DNA from 3 places in the Chitinophaga agri genome. Region 2 is predicted to be linked to each of the others. Evidence: riboswitches for the same ligand, from Rfam matches in the RefSeq annotation. Region 2 holds a riboswitch; each other region holds the start of a gene.
The links. Region 2 has a riboswitch for cobalamin ahead of GWR21_RS28840 (TonB-dependent receptor). Riboswitches for the same ligand answer to the same signal wherever they lie in the genome.
Positions count from the first base shown of each region.

Region 1 (6,256 bases), 3.7 Mb from region 2:
CTGCAGATGAGCAACCCACAGGGTCAGGTATTCCCTGTGAAAGTAGCTGCAATTGGCGACAACTCTATCACGCTCGACGCTAACCACCCACTGGCTGGCGAAGACCTGATTTTCGATATTGAACTCGTAGAGATCAAGTAGTCAATCAGACTAGGGGAAGTAAAATCTCTAAGCAGGAACGCTGATCATCCTTAAAGGTGATCAGCGTTCCTGCTTTTAAGCCATGTTATAATATCGCATTATGCATGTGTCAGCACGATCTTCGTAGGGCGTTTCTGATCATCGATCGCAACGAATGTGAACGTGCCGGAAATAGCTTTCTCCCGGTGTGTGTTGTACATCTGTTCCACAAAAATATCCACCTCTACTTTCAGACTGGTCGTACCTACATGTACGACTGTGCCCACCAGTTCTATAATAGTTCCGTGAGGAATAGCCATCTTAAAATCGATCTTGTCACTCGATACTGTAACCATGCGCATGCGACTGAAACGGGTCGCTGTAATGAAAGCTGCTTCATCCATTAACTGCATGGCTGTACCGCCGAATAAGGTATCATAATGGTTCACTGTGTTTGGAAATACCGCTTTGAATATCCGTGTAACGGATTCGGCTATCTGTTTTTCGTATGCCATATAGTTGTTCTTCTTGTTTATCTTTTTGACCGCAGGGAGAATAGTTGTCGCAGGCGTTCTTTAAAGCGGGTTTGCCTGTAATTCTTTTTCATGTCATTTAAGCATCCGGCGCAGAGACATCCGGAATAAGTCTCACCTATAAAGGTGCGCTCCTCTTCAGTCAGCGTTACCTGCTGGCATTGACAGCGAAGGATCGAGCCAACGCGGCATTCAAATGCTGCATGGCAGCGTGGGCAGGTAATGGTTTCATGACAAGCCATGCCGCAAAGTTACGAAACGGAATCAGTAAACGGGGAACTGTTTTGCAATGCGCTGGATATGTGCTGATTGCAGAAGATAGGACAGTGCAGCAGATGACCTGCTGCACTGTCCTGTTTTGAATGGCGGATGATGGTTATCAGGATATAATTATACCGTTGTCTTAGCTGCTACGCGCATGTTATGTGCGGCAGCCACCATGTTACGTAATGCCTGCTCTGTTTCAGGCCATTTGCGGGTTTTCAGTCCGCAGTCAGGGTTGACCCAGATGTTACGTGCCGGCAGCAACTGTGCTGCCTTCTCCAGCAACTCCGTCATTTCCTGTACGGTCGGCACGCGCGGAGAGTGAATGTCATACACACCCGGACCTATCTCATATGGATAGCGGAACGTAGCAAATACTTCCAGCAATTCCATCTGTGAGCGGGAGGTTTCTATCGTGATCACATCTGCGTCCATGGCAGCAATATTGCTGATAATATCATTGAACTCCGCATAGCACATATGCGTATGTATCTGTGTTGTATCTGCTACGCCGGATACCGCGACCCTGAACGCTTTAACAGCCCACTCCAGGTAGGATGGCCAGTCGGCCTCACGCAGGGGTAAACCTTCTCTGATAGCAGGTTCGTCAACCTGTATCACATTTATGCCTGCTTTTTCAAGATCATTCACTTCATCACGGATAGCCAGTGCTATCTGTAAGGTAGTAGCAGCACGTGGCTGGTCGTCACGTACGAACGACCATTGCAAAATGGTGACAGGTCCTGTCAGCATGCCTTTCATTGGCTTATTGGTAAGCGATTGTGCATAACTGCTCCATTCAACGGTCATGGGTACGCTACGTTGCACGTCGCCATATATCACGGGTGGTTTGACACACCTGGATCCATAACTCTGTACCCATCCGTTTTGCGTGAATACAAATCCTTCCAGTTGCTCGCCGAAATATTCCACCATGTCATTCCGCTCAAACTCCCCATGTACGAGAACATCCAGGCGCAGGCTTTCCTGCAACTGCACGGAGTCGGCTACTGCTTTGCGGATGGAAGTATCATATGCTTCTTTGCTGATGATACCTTTTTTGAAGTCAGCACGTAGTTTTCTGATATCTTCTGTTTGCGGGAAAGAGCCGATGGTTGTGGTCGGAAATAAGGGCAGTTGCAATACTGCTTCCTGTGCCTGCTGCCGGATAGCAAAAGGATGTTTACGTGTTGCATCCGCATCCGTCAGTGCTGCCAGCCGGGCTTTCACTGCTGGTTTGTGGATGATGGCAGCGGTGCTTTTTTCCTGCATGGTTGCCTGATTGGCCTGCAGTAATACCTTGTTACCTGCAATAATGTCTCTTAATGCAATCACCTCGTTTACCTTCTGTTTGGCAAAGGCCATCCAGTTTTTAATCTGTGGCGTGAGCACTGCCTCATCTGTTTCCAGGTCGAGGTCATAAGGCGTATGTAACAGGGAGCAGGAAGTCGCGATCAGTACCCGATCCTTGCCGATTACATCGATCGCTTGCTGTATCAGCCCGAGTGATGCTTCATAGTTATTCTTCCAGATATTACGGCCGTTCACGACACCGATAGACAGCAGTACATTCGCTGGTAAGAGCGGCAGTATCGTATCCAGTTGTTCAGGTGCTCTCACAAGGTCTATGTGTAACGCGTCTACCGGTAGTTGCACCGCTAACGGAGTGTTGTCCTGTAGTCCGCCGAAATAGGTGGTCAGCAGTAGTTTCAGTGCCGGCACAGCAGCTCTCATCTGTGCATATGCCTGGAGGAAAAGATCCTGTTGTTCCGGTGTGAGGTCGAGTACCAATGTGGGTTCATCAATTTGTACCCAGGTAGCGCCGGCCTGTTGTAAAGACTGCAGCAGCTGATTGTACACAGGCAGTAATTTATCCAGCAATGCTGCTGGCTGCAGTGCTTCATCTTTTATCTTACCCAGCAGCAGGAAGCTGACAGGGCCGATCACCACAGGTTTGGTATGGATACCGAGCGTCGCAGCTTCTTTGAATTCTTCCAGGCATTTATTGTACAGCAAACTGTAATGCTGTGAGGCATCAAACTCAGGTACCAGGTAATGATAATTGGTATCGAACCATTTCGTCATTTCCATGGCGGTGGCATCAAAGCCATTTTTCTGATAACCACGCGCCATAGCGAAATATAGCTCAGGACTGCCGGGGTTTACGAGGTTTTCTTTTAAAGCTTTGAAACGTGCGGGTATGGCGCCGGTCATGATACACATATCCAGTATCTGATCATAGTAGGAAAAGTCATTAGATGGAATCAGGTTAATACCTGCCTGATGCAATGTCTCCCAGTTCTGCCGGCGTAACTGCCGGGCAGTAAGCTGTAATTTTTCGAGGGAGATCTTACCTGCCCAGTAGGCTTCATTCGCTTTCTTTAATTCCCGGTTGCTACCAATACGCGGATAGCCAAGAATGTTTGTTTGCATACTTAGATGTTTTAATGGTGTAAAAAATGGGAGACTTGCGAAAGTATATATGCAGCTGTCTGAGGCAAGTATCCTGGCTTGTAACAGTGACGACCGTTCTTCTCATCTGCCGCAGGCGGGACAATGAACATATGTGGTCATACCCGGTAGGTTACTTACAGTTGCGCGTCAGCCCGTGATTTACACACGGTTCCTTTTTAATTCCTTCCGCTTTACAGGAGGGAAACCACAAACAGTTATTGAATGATGTCAAGTTTCCGCTGTTGATATAAGTGTCTTCTTATTTTCTGTGCAAACTTAATAATATGGAACAAAATGTAATAAAAGTATTTTTATTTGGTGTTTTGTTCTTTATTATTGATTTTAAAAGTAGATGTGTGCTGTTTTGTTGAATGTAATCCATGCAAACAGTAATTTTTTCTGTGGATGGGAGAAATCGTCAGGGTACTTATTACCCGGAATCCGAAATTCCTTACGTTTGCAATATGTTCAACAATTATAAATACACGGTAACTGAGCGTTTTACGCGCTACGTGCAGATAGATACACAATCAGACCCGCTGAGTAAGTCTTTTCCTTCTACTGAAAAGCAGAAGGACCTTGGCCGGTTGTTAGTCAGCGAATTACATGAAATAGGTATTACGGATGCCATCATGGACGAGCATGGATATGTCTTTGCGACCATCCCCGGCAACACCACTAAACAGGTGCCGGTGATCTGCTTCTGTTCTCACATGGATACTTCCAGTGATTGCAGCGGGAAAGACGTAAAGCCTATCATTCACCGCCAGTACGACGGCGGCGATATAAGTCTGCCGCACGATGGTACCGTGATCAGGGCTGCCGAACACCCTTACCTGGTCTCCAAGAAAGGAGAGGACATCATTACTGCCAGCGGTAACACATTACTGGGAGCAGATGATAAGGCAGGTGTAGCAGAGATCATGGACGCAGCACAGTTCCTGATGACGCATCCTGAGGTGAAACACGGCGATATCCGTATCCTGTTCACGCCGGATGAAGAAGTAGGCCGTGGTGTGGAAAAGCTGGATATACAGCGCCTGGGTGCACAGTTTGGCTACACACTGGATGGTGGCGAGCGTGGTTCACTCGAAAATGAAAGTTTCTCTGCGGATGGTGCCAAGATCGCTATTGATGGCGTGAGCGTACATCCGGGAACTGCTAAAGATAAACTTGTCAGTGCTATTAAAATAGCCAGTGAGATAGTAGATGCGCTGCCGAAAGACAGCCTGTCTCCCGAGACTACGGAAGACCGTCAGGGTTTTATCCACCCGGTGCGTATACACGGTATTGTGGAGCATGCGGAGATAGATTTTATCCTGCGCGATTTCGTAACGGCGAAGCTGGAAGACCATGCTGACTTCCTGCGGAATACGATGAATACGGTGATGGCCCGCTATCCGCAGGCAAGTGCGACCCTGACCGTTACACAGCAATACCGTAACATGCGTGAAGTGCTGGACCTGCATCCCGAGGTAACCGCCAATGCAGAAGAAGCGATCCGCCGCGCAGGCGTTGAGCCGTTACGACTGATCATCCGTGGAGGAACGGACGGTTCCAGGCTCTCATTTATGGGATTGCCCTGCCCGAATATCTTCACGGGAGAGATGGCGCTGCACAGTAAAAATGAGTATGTAAGTATCCAGGACATGGAAAAAGCGGTGCAAACGATTGTGCATCTGGCCCAGGTATGGGAAGAACGGAGCTAATTAGTTGGTTGATTCGCAATATTTTGGCTGAACATACGTTAAATGTTTACCATATTATTGGTATCTTCCTGCCTTGTTGCACTTGAAATATATACTTTTGCAAGGTTAAAAATTTATTCATGCTCTTAGGACTCGTTACATTATTACAGGAACCTCTATTACAGCCAAAGGCGGACACCGTTGCCAGCGCAGCCACTGCAGCCGCTGCGGCAACAGCCGATCAGCAAATCAGATTACTTGACCTCCTGGTAAAAGGTGGTATCCTGATGATCCCCCTGGGAATACTTTCAGTGATCGCTATTTTTGCCTTCGTGGAAAGGTATCTTACTATCTCCAAAGCAGGTAAGCTGGAAGATAACTTTATGCCAATGATCAGAGATCATATCTCTAATGGCAATATCTCTGCTGCCCGTTCTTTGTCCAAAAATACCAACAGTCCTATCGCCAGAATGATCGATAAAGGTATCCAGCGTATCGGCAAACCTATTGAGAACATTGAAAAATCAATGGAGAATGTAGGTAAACTGGAGATCTATAAGATGGAAAAGAACCTCGTGATACTCTCCATCATCGCAGGTATTGCGCCGATGTTCGGGTTCCTGGGTACCATCGCTGGTATGATCCAGACCTTCTTTAACATCTCCATCACCTCCGATATCACCCTCGGTACGATCGCTGGTGGTATTTATGTAAAGATGATCACTTCCGCTACAGGTCTGATCATTGGTCTGGTAGCCTTCATCGGTTACAGCTTCCTGAATGCACAGATAGACAAGGTTATCAATAAAATGGAGGCCGCTTCATCAGAGTTCATTGATATTTTGCAGGAACCAACAAAGTAAATCATTGATCATCTGTAATTCTTAAATATGAACTTACGCAGTAGAAGAAATAAGCGGCACCTGGAGCTGCACAATGGAGCACTGAATGATATCCTGTTCATTCTGTTGCTTTTCTTCCTGATCGTGTCAACACTCGCCAATCCGAATGTGATCAAACTGACGCTGCCCAAAGCTAAAAGCAATACCAAGTCTAAGCAGACGGTTGTTGTCAGCATAAATGACAAACGGGAGTTTTTCGTGGGTACCAATAAAGTGCCTTTCGAAAGTCTGAAACAGATGCTGATTCCTGCACTGGGTCGTGAGACAGTAGATCCTACTATCGTCATCAATGCAG
Region 1 is NZ_CP048113.1:3,028,059-3,034,314, reverse strand. Features, by position in the region: gene GWR21_RS11915 (FKBP-type peptidyl-prolyl cis-trans isomerase) at 1-141, shown strand, start outside; gene GWR21_RS11910 (acyl-CoA thioesterase) at 240-635, opposite strand; gene GWR21_RS11905 (cysteine-rich CWC family protein) at 653-895, opposite strand; gene metE (5-methyltetrahydropteroyltriglutamate--homocysteine S-methyltransferase) at 1,044-3,350, opposite strand; cobalamin riboswitch at 3,397-3,596, opposite strand; gene pepT (peptidase T) at 3,836-5,080, shown strand; gene GWR21_RS11890 (MotA/TolQ/ExbB proton channel family protein) at 5,200-5,922, shown strand; gene GWR21_RS11885 (biopolymer transporter ExbD) at 5,950-6,256, shown strand, end outside.
Region 1: linked by a shared signal. The riboswitch ahead of metE (5-methyltetrahydropteroyltriglutamate--homocysteine S-methyltransferase) and the one ahead of GWR21_RS28840 (TonB-dependent receptor) in region 2 are both predicted to bind cobalamin.

Region 2 (6,256 bases):
GATGTCCATGATCTCCAGCAGGCTGCCAATATACTGGCGGTAAGGGGTAAGGTCAGGCGGAGCAGGGACTACCAGGCGTACGTTACTGAAAAGTGCCTGTTCAGACGCATTCTGATCGTGTGAACAGACAAAGATACCGGCATATACTTCTTCTCCCAGGTGTATGTTATCCAGCTTTTCACTGATAAAAGGTATGCCGTTACGGGCTACGGAGAGAATATATGTATTACCCTTCCGTTCCAGTTGCAGTACGTCTGCATGGTTAATCGTCGTTTTAACCTCTTCCGTATTAGCACCGTTGGTTTTCCGGAACTGGAGGGACGTAAGTCCATCGCCATGTACAGTGCCGTTTATATGCCGGGACGCGGAATCCAGGCTACTGCGTATCATGATTCCCCACTTGCGGTGTGCCGCTTTACCCTGACCGGTGAAGTGTGCCCTGGTGCTTAAGATAAAATCACCTTTCATCTTTTTCCAGGCAAAATGAAAGGCGTCGCTTCCAAACCACATATTACTTCCTGAGCCGGTAACAGTATATCGCTGTGTTCGCGGGTCATACTTTGTGCTACCTGCCTGCCTCACTATGCCGACATCCGTCTGCCCATCAAATATGCCTGTTGGCTGCGCAATAAGACGGTTGGAAAAGGTATTGATAATCAGGGTGATAAGTGTAATGCGAAATGTGGTCACCATAACGGAACAAGATAAGCGGGTCGTGGAATATGAAATCTTGTCTAATTTACCGATGTTTCCCTGAATCTGATCCCCTATGGAAATAAATAGCCGGGGTACCAGGTCTATCTGCTGCATGGCGACCCCGATATAGGCCCTTTTGACCTTGCCGGAGCGTATGAGCTCATTGGCATAGCCTTCGCGGTGTTGATGCCCTATGCCGTTAAGCGTTATAACGCACTTCTGAAGCGTTTTTTATATGCAGACGGCGTTGTTTCCAGCACCCGCTGAAATACCTTTCGCATATTGTCTGCATTGCCAAAACCACTTTGTATGGCAATCTCTGATTGTGTAAGTTTCTTGTCTGTAAGACTGCGGCAGGCCATTTCCACACGTAGTTTTTCAATATACCTGGCCGGAGTGATCTGCATTTCCTGTACAAATATCCGGGAGAAGTTACGTGGGCTCATAGCGGCTTCTTGTGCGAGTCTTTCCACCGTGATCTCTTCATGCAGATGTCCCTGTAGCCAGGTCAGCGCATTGTTGATAGGGGTATGATCTGTTTCCTGAGCCGCCAGCATGGTGCTGTACTGTGACTGATTGCCCGGTCGCTTCAGGAACAGTACCATCTGCCGGGCTATCTGCAGCGCGAAAGTTTTACCCGTGTCTTCCTCTACCAGTGCGAGTGCGAGATCCATACCGGTGGTAACACCAGTATGACAATATGTTTTTCTTCGCTACTCATCATCAATCAGAGATATAGTTAGTGGTTCAGGAATGGCAGGAATTACCTGTTTTTTGTCTTTCCATACAAACGGCTGTCTGAATAATTTTACTGCATGAGACAGTTGCTCACTCGTAGCACTATTTACATTTTTATCCGTTAGCACAATGAAAGCACAAATGCCTGAAGCAAAATTTATGCAGATCGAAAGTACGACGCTTTGTTATTATGAACAAGGTCAGGGGGATGTTATATTGCTGTTGCATGGCTGGCCGCAGACGTCCTACGTATGGCGTAAAGTCATTCCCCTGCTGGCAGCACATAACAGGGTGATAGCGGTTGACCTGCCCGGACTCGGAGGTAGTAGCCCTGCATTATATTATGATACCAGATCGATAGCTGGTATCATAAGTCGTTTTATCAGCCATTTGCATATTGATAAGGTACACCTGGTATCACATGATGTGGGTAGCTGGGTCGCGGTATCTTTTGCGTTGTATCATGAAGCGCAGTTAAATACGCTGACAGTAATTGACGCCGCTATTCCGGGTTTATGTCTGACGACATCTTTAAACCCGCTAACGCAGGCAGGATCTGGCAGTTTTATTTCCACGCCGTGGCCGATATACCAGAAACATTGGTCGTGGGCAGGGAGAAGGAATATCTGGCCTGGTATTTCATGAATAAATCTTTTGTGAAAACGGCCATCAGCGAGGAAGACCTGGATGTATATGTGCGCGCTTACACAGGGAAGGAGCGTCTGCAATATGGTTTCGAATATTACAGGGCATTTACCACCAGTGCGCAGGTCAACAAAGCGGGCGTACATCGTTTACAGATACCTGTATTGGCCCTGGGGGGACAATATGCGCTGGGAGCGTATATGGGCGCTGCGTTGCAACAGATGGCCGATCCGAAGGTGATCGTTGTCGGAGATGCAGGACATTATGTGCCGGAAGAACAACCAGTGGCTACGGTACAATATATCCTGGAAATGATAGACAACAGATAGACATCACGACTCAGTACAGGTTCTTTCCGTTTGAAACGTCATTATACCCGTTTCATTCGTTCGGCAATACACGCACCGGATATTTAATGCCATATTTGTTATCAAATAATTAGCAGTAACAATTGCTGCGTTTAGCGCAATTGAGACAGTTGTAGGTCTAAGCAGATCACCGGCTATTCTTAGCCGGTGTGTGTATTTGTATACGTTAGTAAAAGCCAGGTAAAATCGACTATATTTGACGTGTATTTATCAACAGACCATGAATAAATTCATCCTGGCTACAGTAGTGTTAGCCATTGCTATTTTCTTTTTTGCGTCACGTTATGCAGCACAGTATCAGGTGGCAACGAAAGGTACAGTAGTGAAAATGTTGTTAACCGACAGACCCACTTTTTGTGAAGGGGGAAAATCATTGCAGTCACAGGCGGCCTTTCAGTATAATGGTATGACATATAAAAAAAATGTCAGCCGGTTTTTCTGTAGCAAACATTTTGTCGGCGAATACATGGATATGCGATATCTCAGAGGACATGAACTGGTATTATATCCTGATGAGGTGATGGGATCCTCTTTTTATCTGATAGGATCGATACTATTGTTAATGATAATAGGAGTTGTGATGGTGTTCCGATCAGGGAAGCTTAGGTAGCAGCCATGTTCCTGCATGAGCCGGAAATTTTAATACCCGGGCGTACTTGCCAGCCAAAATCATATATTTGCGCCCGTTCAGTTCTTTTTTCTTTCCCCCCGACGGGAAAAGGTTCTGCTTAACCGCAGATTAATAGGGAATCGTGTGTAAATCACGAACTGTCCCGCAACTGTAAGTAACACACAAAGTTACTGCCACCGAATGTCCACTGTTCGCCATAGGCGGATGGGAAGGACGGCAGTCACGTTACAAGTCAGGAGACCTGCCTTTTCTTTGCTGGCAATGCTTTCGTGGAATGAAGCAACGTTAGGTCCGGAGGTTTTGCGTCCGGAGTGGCTTTATTTCAGGGCTAGGTATGTACTGACGCAAGCCTTCAATCTTTCTTGTATCCATCTCTGACAGCATGGTAAAGTCTGGAAGAACAATGTTTCATTATTCTTTATCAACTTATCAATGCAAACTACTACAACTATTGCTGCGCCGGACAGCAACCCTTTGTCTGTGTTCGTTCCTGAGCGCCGTATTCCCTTTTGTAAGCAGTCATTTGCTATGTGTGTGATGCTTTGCTTTATGCAGATCATGCTGCCTGTTACGCCCAGCCATGCACAGCACATACCTCATCCTGCCAATGATCATTTGCACGGTCAGCTCACTTCAGATACAGGACGGCCAAGGCAGCTGTCGGCCGTTACCGTTAGCACCACACAGCGTGCTTCCTTTACCGGCATCAACAAAATTGGTGTTCCCGTAAGAGATATACCGCTCACCACCAGTGCTGTTTCTGCCCATACACTTGAACAGCGGGGCATAGACGATCTCGGTGATGCCATGAAGAATACTACTGGTGTAAGAGCCAATAATACTTATGGTGGTTTTCAGCATTTTACCGTACGCGGTTTTAATAACTTCGTATTACTGGTGGATGGTGTAAGGGATGAACGTCACAATATCTCTACCAGTGCACCGAGCACCAACCTGGCTAATATTGAGCGCATCGAGGTCTTAAAAGGCCCGGCATCTGTATTATTCGGTCACTCTGCACTGGGAGGAATTATCAACCTGGTGCGCAAGCGTCCTACCAGAGAGCAGCGTGCTGATTTCTCCGCCACCTATGGCAGCTTCAATACCCGCCGTATGCGTGCGGGTGCAGGTGGTCCGTTATCTGGTACCCTCTCATACCGCGTTGATGTGGGTTTCTCTGAAACAGATGGTTACCGTCGGTCGGGTGTCAATACCAACAATGCTTATCTGGCATTAGAATACACGCCTACTGCCCGCGATAACTTCTATTTCACTGTTGGTGCAAACAAAGATAAATACGACACTGATGCAGGTATCCCCATGCTGGAAGGAGGAAGATTGGCGCCGGGACTGGACGTGAATACGCGGTATAACGATCCTGCTGACTTTCTGAAAAACACGCGTTATGATTTCCAGCTACGCTATACACATCAGTTTAGTGAAGCATGGCAGTTGTCTGATCAGCTGTCCTATTCTGATGACAACATTGACTACTTTTCCACAGAGGAACTGCGCTTCAACGAAGCACTGGATTCATTGACACGTTCCTCACCATTATATTTTAATCACCTGACCAGACCCCTGCAGAACCAGCTGGAACTGACATATACAACGAAGACTGGTGGTATTGAACATAAATTACTGGTTGGTTATTCGCTAAGCATCCTCGACAGAAAAACCTATAATGGTAATATTTTCGGCGCAGGACTACATACCACTATAGCTGTTCAGGATCCTGTGCTGAATCAGGGTGATCTTGATTACTATCGTACGCAATACCGTGCTACACAAGAGCGTGTACATGGATTCTATGCACAGGAATGGGTAAGGTTGTCCGAAAAAGTGAAAGGTTTGATAGGTGTACGTTACGATATTTTCCGGGGAACTTATTTTACTAATAAGGTGGATCGCGCAGACCATGTGACAGATAAGGGAGTAAAGACGAATATCCCTTCTTCCGCATTTACCTATCGTGCAGGTCTGGTATATCAGCCAACAGAAATGTGGTCGGTATACGGTTCTTATTCCACTTATTTCAAGCCATCAAGAAGAGTAGCGCCTAACGGAGAGACCTTCGATCCGGAAGATGGATATCAGGCAGAAGTGGGCACCCGCCTGGAGTTAGGTAATACCTGGGCACTGAATGGAGCAGTTTATTATATGCGTAAGAACAATCAGGTGGAAAGTTTACCCGGGGGTGTATACAAGCGTGTAGGCTCCGCTGATTCCAAAGGCTACGAACTGGAGTTCCAGGGTTCACCACTAGCCGGTCTTGATGTGAATGCAGGGTATACTTTCACAATAGCAAAGTACCGGCCGTTTGCCGGCGATAACGTCAACCCTGTCGCAGGCAGGACGGTGGCACTGGCGCCCAGGCACATGGCGAACGTATGGGTCAACTATCAGTTGCAGCGTACGGTATTACGCGGACTGAGCGCCGGTATAGGTGCTAATTATATGTCTGATACCTATGCAAACAGTAACAACACTTATGTATTACCAGCATATACAGTGACCGATGCCGCGATCGGTTATCAGATAGGCAGGGTAGGGCTGCGGCTGAATGTAAATAACGTAGTCAATAAGCGATATTTTGCTAATGTCATCATCACTAACCAGTTCTATCCCGGCATTACACGCAGTTATTTACTGACGCTTAAATACGCTCTACAGAAATAACCACCTCCCGCCTGGTCTTTTTTATAAGGAAGGTCAGGCGGATATTCCCGCTTTATATGCGCACGATGCGCCAGCTGTTCAGTTTCCCCCATGAATCTTTGACATTCCTGGTAGATATAGTCTTCTGATTCCGGGTATAAGGGAGTCATATATTTTATTAGTTGTTATCCCGGTAGCATTAAAGTGCCAGGGTAAAATATTGTTGATTTTTGAATTATAGCATAATTTTAAACTATTGCCCTGTCAGCCACGTTATTACACCATTGACTGTTTACAGATTCCCCCAACATCTAAAACTATATTGATATGCCCCGTATACTAGCCGTTCATGGCATTGGTCAGCAGTATAAAGCAGATGAAGTAATTCATAGTGAATGGTGGCCTTATCTCGCAGGAGGGTTGCATAACGTTAATGTAGACATTGTAAAGGAAGACCTGGTATGCCCTTTTTATGGCCATTTATTCAGAAAACAGGATCTGCTCAGCGGCGATGATAAGT
Region 2 is NZ_CP048113.1:7,317,619-7,323,874, forward strand. Features, by position in the region: gene GWR21_RS28815 (TolB family protein) at 1-693, opposite strand, end outside; gene GWR21_RS28820 (GlxA family transcriptional regulator) at 903-1,370, opposite strand; gene GWR21_RS28825 (alpha/beta fold hydrolase) at 1,564-2,079, shown strand; gene GWR21_RS28830 (alpha/beta fold hydrolase) at 2,076-2,408, shown strand; gene GWR21_RS28835 (hypothetical protein) at 2,668-3,057, shown strand; cobalamin riboswitch at 3,150-3,341, shown strand; gene GWR21_RS28840 (TonB-dependent receptor) at 3,511-5,757, shown strand; gene GWR21_RS28845 (alpha/beta hydrolase family protein) at 6,064-6,256, shown strand, end outside.

Region 3 (6,256 bases), 500 kb from region 2:
CCGCTTAATGTCCAGCCTATTGCTTCATAATGAAGATAAAAGTTATCAGCTTCCTGTACCTCCTGACCTGCTGCCAGAAAATACGCGCGCACTTCTTCGGGTGCCGGTACCATTATTTCCTTATTCTCTTTTATACTGACAAGCTGCGTGCGCGTAGTTTGACGCCCGTTTTTATATAAGTTTAACTGTTTATTATTATAAGAGGGATGCATATCTGCACCTGTATGATGTGCAGTAACACACGCCGTATCATGTGCATTTTCTGTCGTCATAGGAGGTGCAGTTATGCCTGCCACAGGAGGTGCTTTTTTACCCAACGGAAGTATCCTGATCACACTGGAGGCAAATGGTGCTGCCGGTGGTTTGTAGATGATCAACCCACAGTCATGTAGTTGCTTCATACATTTGATATACGTTCTGTTAGCACCTATTTTAGAGATCCTGTCCACAAAACGCCGTCTATTGTCAGGAATACAGGAAAACGTTGCAGGTTCCATAAATGAAATAATGCAATATACAGGCTGATATCAGCAGGACGTAGTCGCTCATGTTCATGTACAAGTGTGTAAAAGGCATTCATGTGATGGACGTAATTGATGTTAAGATGGGAATTGTTCATAAGTTCTGATTTGATGGATGATGAATGTTAATTACCGGCTGTTTCAAGTTGCATCAGCTGCCTGATGTAATATATTTCCCATTTGAACCAGTTATCCAGGTGGATCTTCAGTGGCTGCTGATCTGCCATGAATGATATGCCATCTTCTACCAGCAGGTGCGCCGTTCTTTTTCGTTGGGTTATCAGCCAGATATACTGTTCTCTGATATTACTGTTTGCATAGGTTGCTGCGAATTGTGTGGTCAGATAGCCAATATATTCCTTACAGTTGAAATCAATACATTGCAGCCGGTCATGCAGTTGCTTTTCGTCGCCATTTTCATCTCTCACAAACCTGACCAGCTCACGGGCAAGTCTGGCTGTGTAATGCCGGCGATTGTAGGTCAGTGGTGCATCAGGCGCCGGCAGGATAGCCTCTTCCAATGGTGCAAGAACGATCTGCTGCAGACGGCTGTCAAGAGACCGGAAGAGTGGCGAGATCTTTACAGTGACCAGCGCATCTATGACCTGGATGCTGTGCAGATGCTTACTGTAAGCGGGTAATCTGTATTCACGATCCATATACCGCGGGAAATTCGCTTCCATGTAGACGAACAGATCATACAATACCTTGTGCAGATATTTAAACGTGTTGCCTGTTTCGTCACCAGGACTATAATTGTGCATCCATTCGCTTTCTCCGTCAGGCAACCATTGTATCAGTTTATCAGTCAGCGCTACAATATCATATTGTGTTGACCTGATGGCGATTCGTATTGCTTCTTCATTCGGTGCACTTTTGACGGTTGATAAGAGTTGCATATCCAGGTTGGCACGTTTCCATGCACCGGGCGTGATGATCCTGTTAATAAAGTGGTTACTGAGCACATTCGTTTTGTGCAATTGTTTTGGAATGTCCTCATTGATGAGGAAAGCAAGATGGGAGAAATTGTACATGTTGTAAATTTTAGATAAAAGAATAGTTGTTAATACCCGCCAGGTCGTATATATGCACAGGCTATTATGCACACGACTACGCGCGTAAAAAGTTATAGTTAGGGTGTAATTAAATTGTTGATTTGTGGGCTAACGGGTGTCCTGGGGAATTATAGTAGGACTGGTAGGGCTAGTAGTAGTAGTAGGGGTAGTAGGGCTAGTAGGTATAGAGCGGAGGAAAGGGCTGACAGAGAGAGGGAAAGGACAGACAGACATGGAGACGTGCGCAAACCTGAGAGATCAGGTAAAGGCAACGCTGCGGACAGATTGAGACGTAATCTTGTGTGCATGTTTGTTAAATTACAATTTGTGAAATCAGTTTTAATACGTGATATGAATTTAAAACAGTTTGCGAATACAGAGATCATTTTTAGAATATTTATTTCAGAATAATATGATCATTTTGCTGGGGCAGATAGCCACGTGTAGCGCGATTCCGGCGATTCACTGCATCGTATTCCGCAGCGAAATGGTGATTCTTCGCTATTATTCTTCTAAAAAGGACTAACTTCGCCGCCGCAAGTTCTTTTCTATACACATCATCAAATAGCAGAGGTGTCCGCTTTACGCGGAATTAAAAGGGAATTGTGTGTAAATCACAAGCTGTCCCGCAACTGTAAGTAACTTCCAGGTTTTACCCTCGTTGTCCACTGTTCGCTGCCAGCGGATGGGAAGGACGGTAAAATGTTACAAGTCAGGAGACCTGCCTTTACTGTATTGACAATGCTTTCGTGGAATGAAGCAGTTGTTAAGCTGATATGCATAACCTGATAAGCCGGTCATTTCCTATAGATCCGGCCATTTTTGCATATGCCTGTATGACGACTTATTTCCTCCATTCTGCATTGTAGTGTAACAACGACATCAATATCACTATTACCTTAGTCATTCACCTGCAATGAAGTTTTTTATTACTACTGCTTTCGTATCCCTCTGCTGCTGTATGGCAAATGCACAAACAGCCACAGAAGGTAACTTTCACGATTCACTCAGCTACCGGGGTACACCCGGCACGCCTGGATACGTTCGGGATACAGGGCGGATGCTGAATACGGTAAATGTTTTGTCCAGGTACTATAAGCAATACAGCCTGCATACTGTATCCAGTGCCTTACGCCTGCAAACGCCGCTCCTCAACCTTTCCCAGCATATACAGGAGATAGGACCGGAGATCATCCGCGATCAGGCCAGCCTGAATATGACGGAAGGTATCTCCCGTAATGTCAGCGGTGTGATCAGACAGGAAGTCTCTAACAACCTCGGGCCCTATATGTTCATGCGCGGTGGACAGATCTCTTCGCTGCGCAATGGTATTGACCTGACGCCGATCTACAGAGGGCCGGTTCCGGAAGATGTAGCCATCATTGACAGAGTAGAATTTATCAAAGGTCCTTCGCTGTTCATGAGTAACATAGGCGACCCTGCGGGCACATTTAATGTAATGACTAAACAGCCCACCGGCAGAACAAGGCAGTCTGCCGATGTGATGCTCGGCAGTTGGGACCTGTATAGAGTAGCCGCTGATCTGGAGGGTACGCTGACAAAGAACAAAAAGCTGCTGTATCGCCTGAACACAATGGGTATGCGTAGCAACTCCTTCGTGAAGTACGATTTTAACAAACGCTTCCTCGTAGCGCCTGTACTAAAATACAGCATCAGTGACCGCACTTCCGTTACTGCTGAATATACCTTCCAGCAATTCAGGTATGGCCTGATGAGCCCTATCGTCATGACGCCTGATGGCTTTGGTACGTTGCCGGACGACTTTACGATCACCGCGAAAGATCTCCCGCCTTATCGTGTGTCAGATCACACTGCGTTTCTCACTTTCTCACACGCATTTAATGACAACTGGACATTCACCGCCAGAGGTGCATTGATGCAGAATAACAAAGAGGGTATTTATATGTGGGTAACTGGTGTGAATAATGCTGATCCGCATGTATTACTGCGTAACCCGAAGTATGATCTCGATAAAACACAGGTGTTCTCGCAACAGGCATTTGTGAACGGCACCTTCCATACCGGTCGTTTCAAACATCAGTTGCTCGCCGGTGTGGATATGAATCAGAAGAGATTTACAGCGGACAGCTACGTGTCCTACGATACCTACAAAGACGCCACCGGTGCGACGCAGCTGACCTATTACCCGCTGGATATCACTCACCCTGATTATAACGAACAGGTGCCCGTATACCATACTCCCGGTGGGGTGCATAATGGAAATACCCACCAGAAAATAGCTTATTACTCTTTGTATGCACTCGACGAAGTATCGATGTTCAGTAACAAATTGAGAATAACAGTAGGTGGCAGATTTACAGGTATCACTACGGATAACAACGTCTCCAATGTAATAACCACATCATCTGATAAAGTGTTCACACCCCGTATAGGGATCAGTTATAGCGTGCTGCCGTCGTTCACCATATATGGACTGCACGACAGGACCATCGTGCCACAGGCTGGTATCATCAGGACAGGGGAAGCTGTCAGGCCGCTTAAAGGAGAGAACTATGAACTAGGTATCAAGAAGAACTGGATGGATGGGAAATGGAACACCACACTGGCGGTATATAATATTCGCCGCGCTGGTATCATGTCCGCCGATCCTGAAAACAACCAGTATAAGATCCAGGTGGGAGAGACCCGCTCAAAAGGTATTGACGTAGATATCGTTGGTGCACTGACCACCTGCCTGAATGTAGTGATAAACTATGCCTACAACGATTCGAAGATCACACATGATGTGAACAAGCTCCTTGAAGGTACGCCGACACCTATGTATGTGAAACACGTGCAGAATACATGGCTGAATTATCAGCTGCCTGTAGCGGGCTATCACATTGTTTCCTTCTCCCTTGGCTATCAGTACCAGGGCGGACGTGGCGAAAGATACGCTACCGCTACACAGCATAAAACGCCTGACTTCTTCCGGGTAGATGCTGGTCTGGGATGGAAGTACAAACATATCAGGGTGAACCTGCTGGTGAATAATCTGCTTAACAGGGATCTCATCGCCACGCCCTGGTACAGGAACGGTCTCTATTACTGGGTACCGCAGGCATCTGCCAATGGTCGTCTTTCCCTTGGATACAACTTCTAAAACATCAACAACCTTATATGCTGATCGCAGAGAACTTAACGAAACAATATGGCGAGCATATTGCCCTCGATAAACTTAATCTGGAAATTAAAACAGGTGAGGTATATTGTTTGCTGGGCTCTAATGGCGCCGGTAAATCAACGACTATTAATATCTTCCTCGGCTTCATACCTGCTACTGCCGGCAGGGCGATTATTGACGGACAGGAAGTCTCCGTGAATAATGCCGCTACCCGGAATCTGGTGGCCTATATTCCGGAGATCGTCAACCTTTATCCTACACTAAGTGGTATGGAGAATCTTGAATATTTCAGCGGACTATCTGGTTTCAGTTATTCAAGAAAGGAGCTGGAAACATACATGCAAACGGCAGGCTTGCAAAGTAACGCTTTAGATAAGCGCGTATCCTCCTATTCGAAGGGCATGCGTCAGAAAGTAGGCATCGCCATTGCGCTGGTGAAGAAGGCCAGGGCCCTATTCCTGGATGAACCCACTTCGGGTCTTGATCCGCATGCCAGCAATGAATTTTCCCAGATCATCACCCGCCTGAGTGAACAGGGCGTATCTACACTGATGGCTACGCATGATCTGCTGATGGCAAAGAATCTCGGTAACCGTATTGGTATCATGCACAAAGGTAAATTACGACATGAGATGAATGCTGCTGCTGTTTCTCATGCGGAGCTCACCAGGTTGTATATTGACGTTGTTAAAGAAGAGATCTGATGATAGCACACATTGTTAGAAAAGAACTCAGAGAGATCTTCCGGACATCAAAAATGACCTGGATGATGGGCGGACTCCTGGTATTGATCGCGCTTTCCCTCTACAATGGCTACTCCTACTATGTGTCTCACAGCCAGATGCTGAAGGAATCGCAGGAGGTGACCTATAAACAGTTTATCAGCCAGGGGAATAAAAACCCGCACCTGGGCGCTCATTTTGGCTTCTATGCCTATAAGCCGACTGCCGGCCTGGCGATGATCGACAACGGGATCGAAGACTATACAGGTAACTCTTTTTACCTGGAACCACATAAAAGAGGGATCATCAAATTCAAAGAGGTAACAGATGCTACCAGTCTGAAAAGTTTCGGCTTCCTGAACATTGCCTATCTTATTCAGTTCATTTTCCCGTTGTTCATCTTCCTCATCTGTCATAATATCTTTTCCAAAGAGTGGGAGAATGGTACGATCAAGATGCTGCTGAGTTCCCGTGCAACAAAGCGCGATATCTATATCGGTAAACTGATCGCCTGTTTATGTGTGGTGTTTGCCATTATTGCCATCATTGCAGTTACGGCGTTCATGCTGTTGCTGAAGAGCGATGCGGATCTGGGAGCTGTTATCTATAATTACCTGATATATGTATCAGGGTTGATCGTGTTTTCTGCCATCCTCACAAGTGTGGCCGTTTCGGTATCTCTTATTACCAGAAGTTCGACGTTGTCGCTGGTGGTGTTGTCCGGATGCTGGCTCGCCGGCGTATTCCTGATTCCACGTCTCGCGGCAGAGATCTCAAAGAAAGTACATCCTTCTATCACCTCTATTGAATTCG
Region 3 is NZ_CP048113.1:6,816,723-6,822,978, forward strand. Features, by position in the region: gene GWR21_RS27275 (hypothetical protein) at 1-401, opposite strand, end outside; gene GWR21_RS27280 (hypothetical protein) at 428-619, opposite strand; gene GWR21_RS27285 (hypothetical protein) at 647-1,555, opposite strand; cobalamin riboswitch at 2,131-2,319, shown strand; gene GWR21_RS27290 (TonB-dependent siderophore receptor) at 2,493-4,700, shown strand; gene GWR21_RS27295 (ABC transporter ATP-binding protein) at 4,718-5,425, shown strand; gene GWR21_RS27300 (ABC transporter permease subunit) at 5,425-6,256, shown strand, end outside.
Region 3: linked by a shared signal. The riboswitch ahead of GWR21_RS27290 (TonB-dependent siderophore receptor) and the one ahead of GWR21_RS28840 (TonB-dependent receptor) in region 2 are both predicted to bind cobalamin.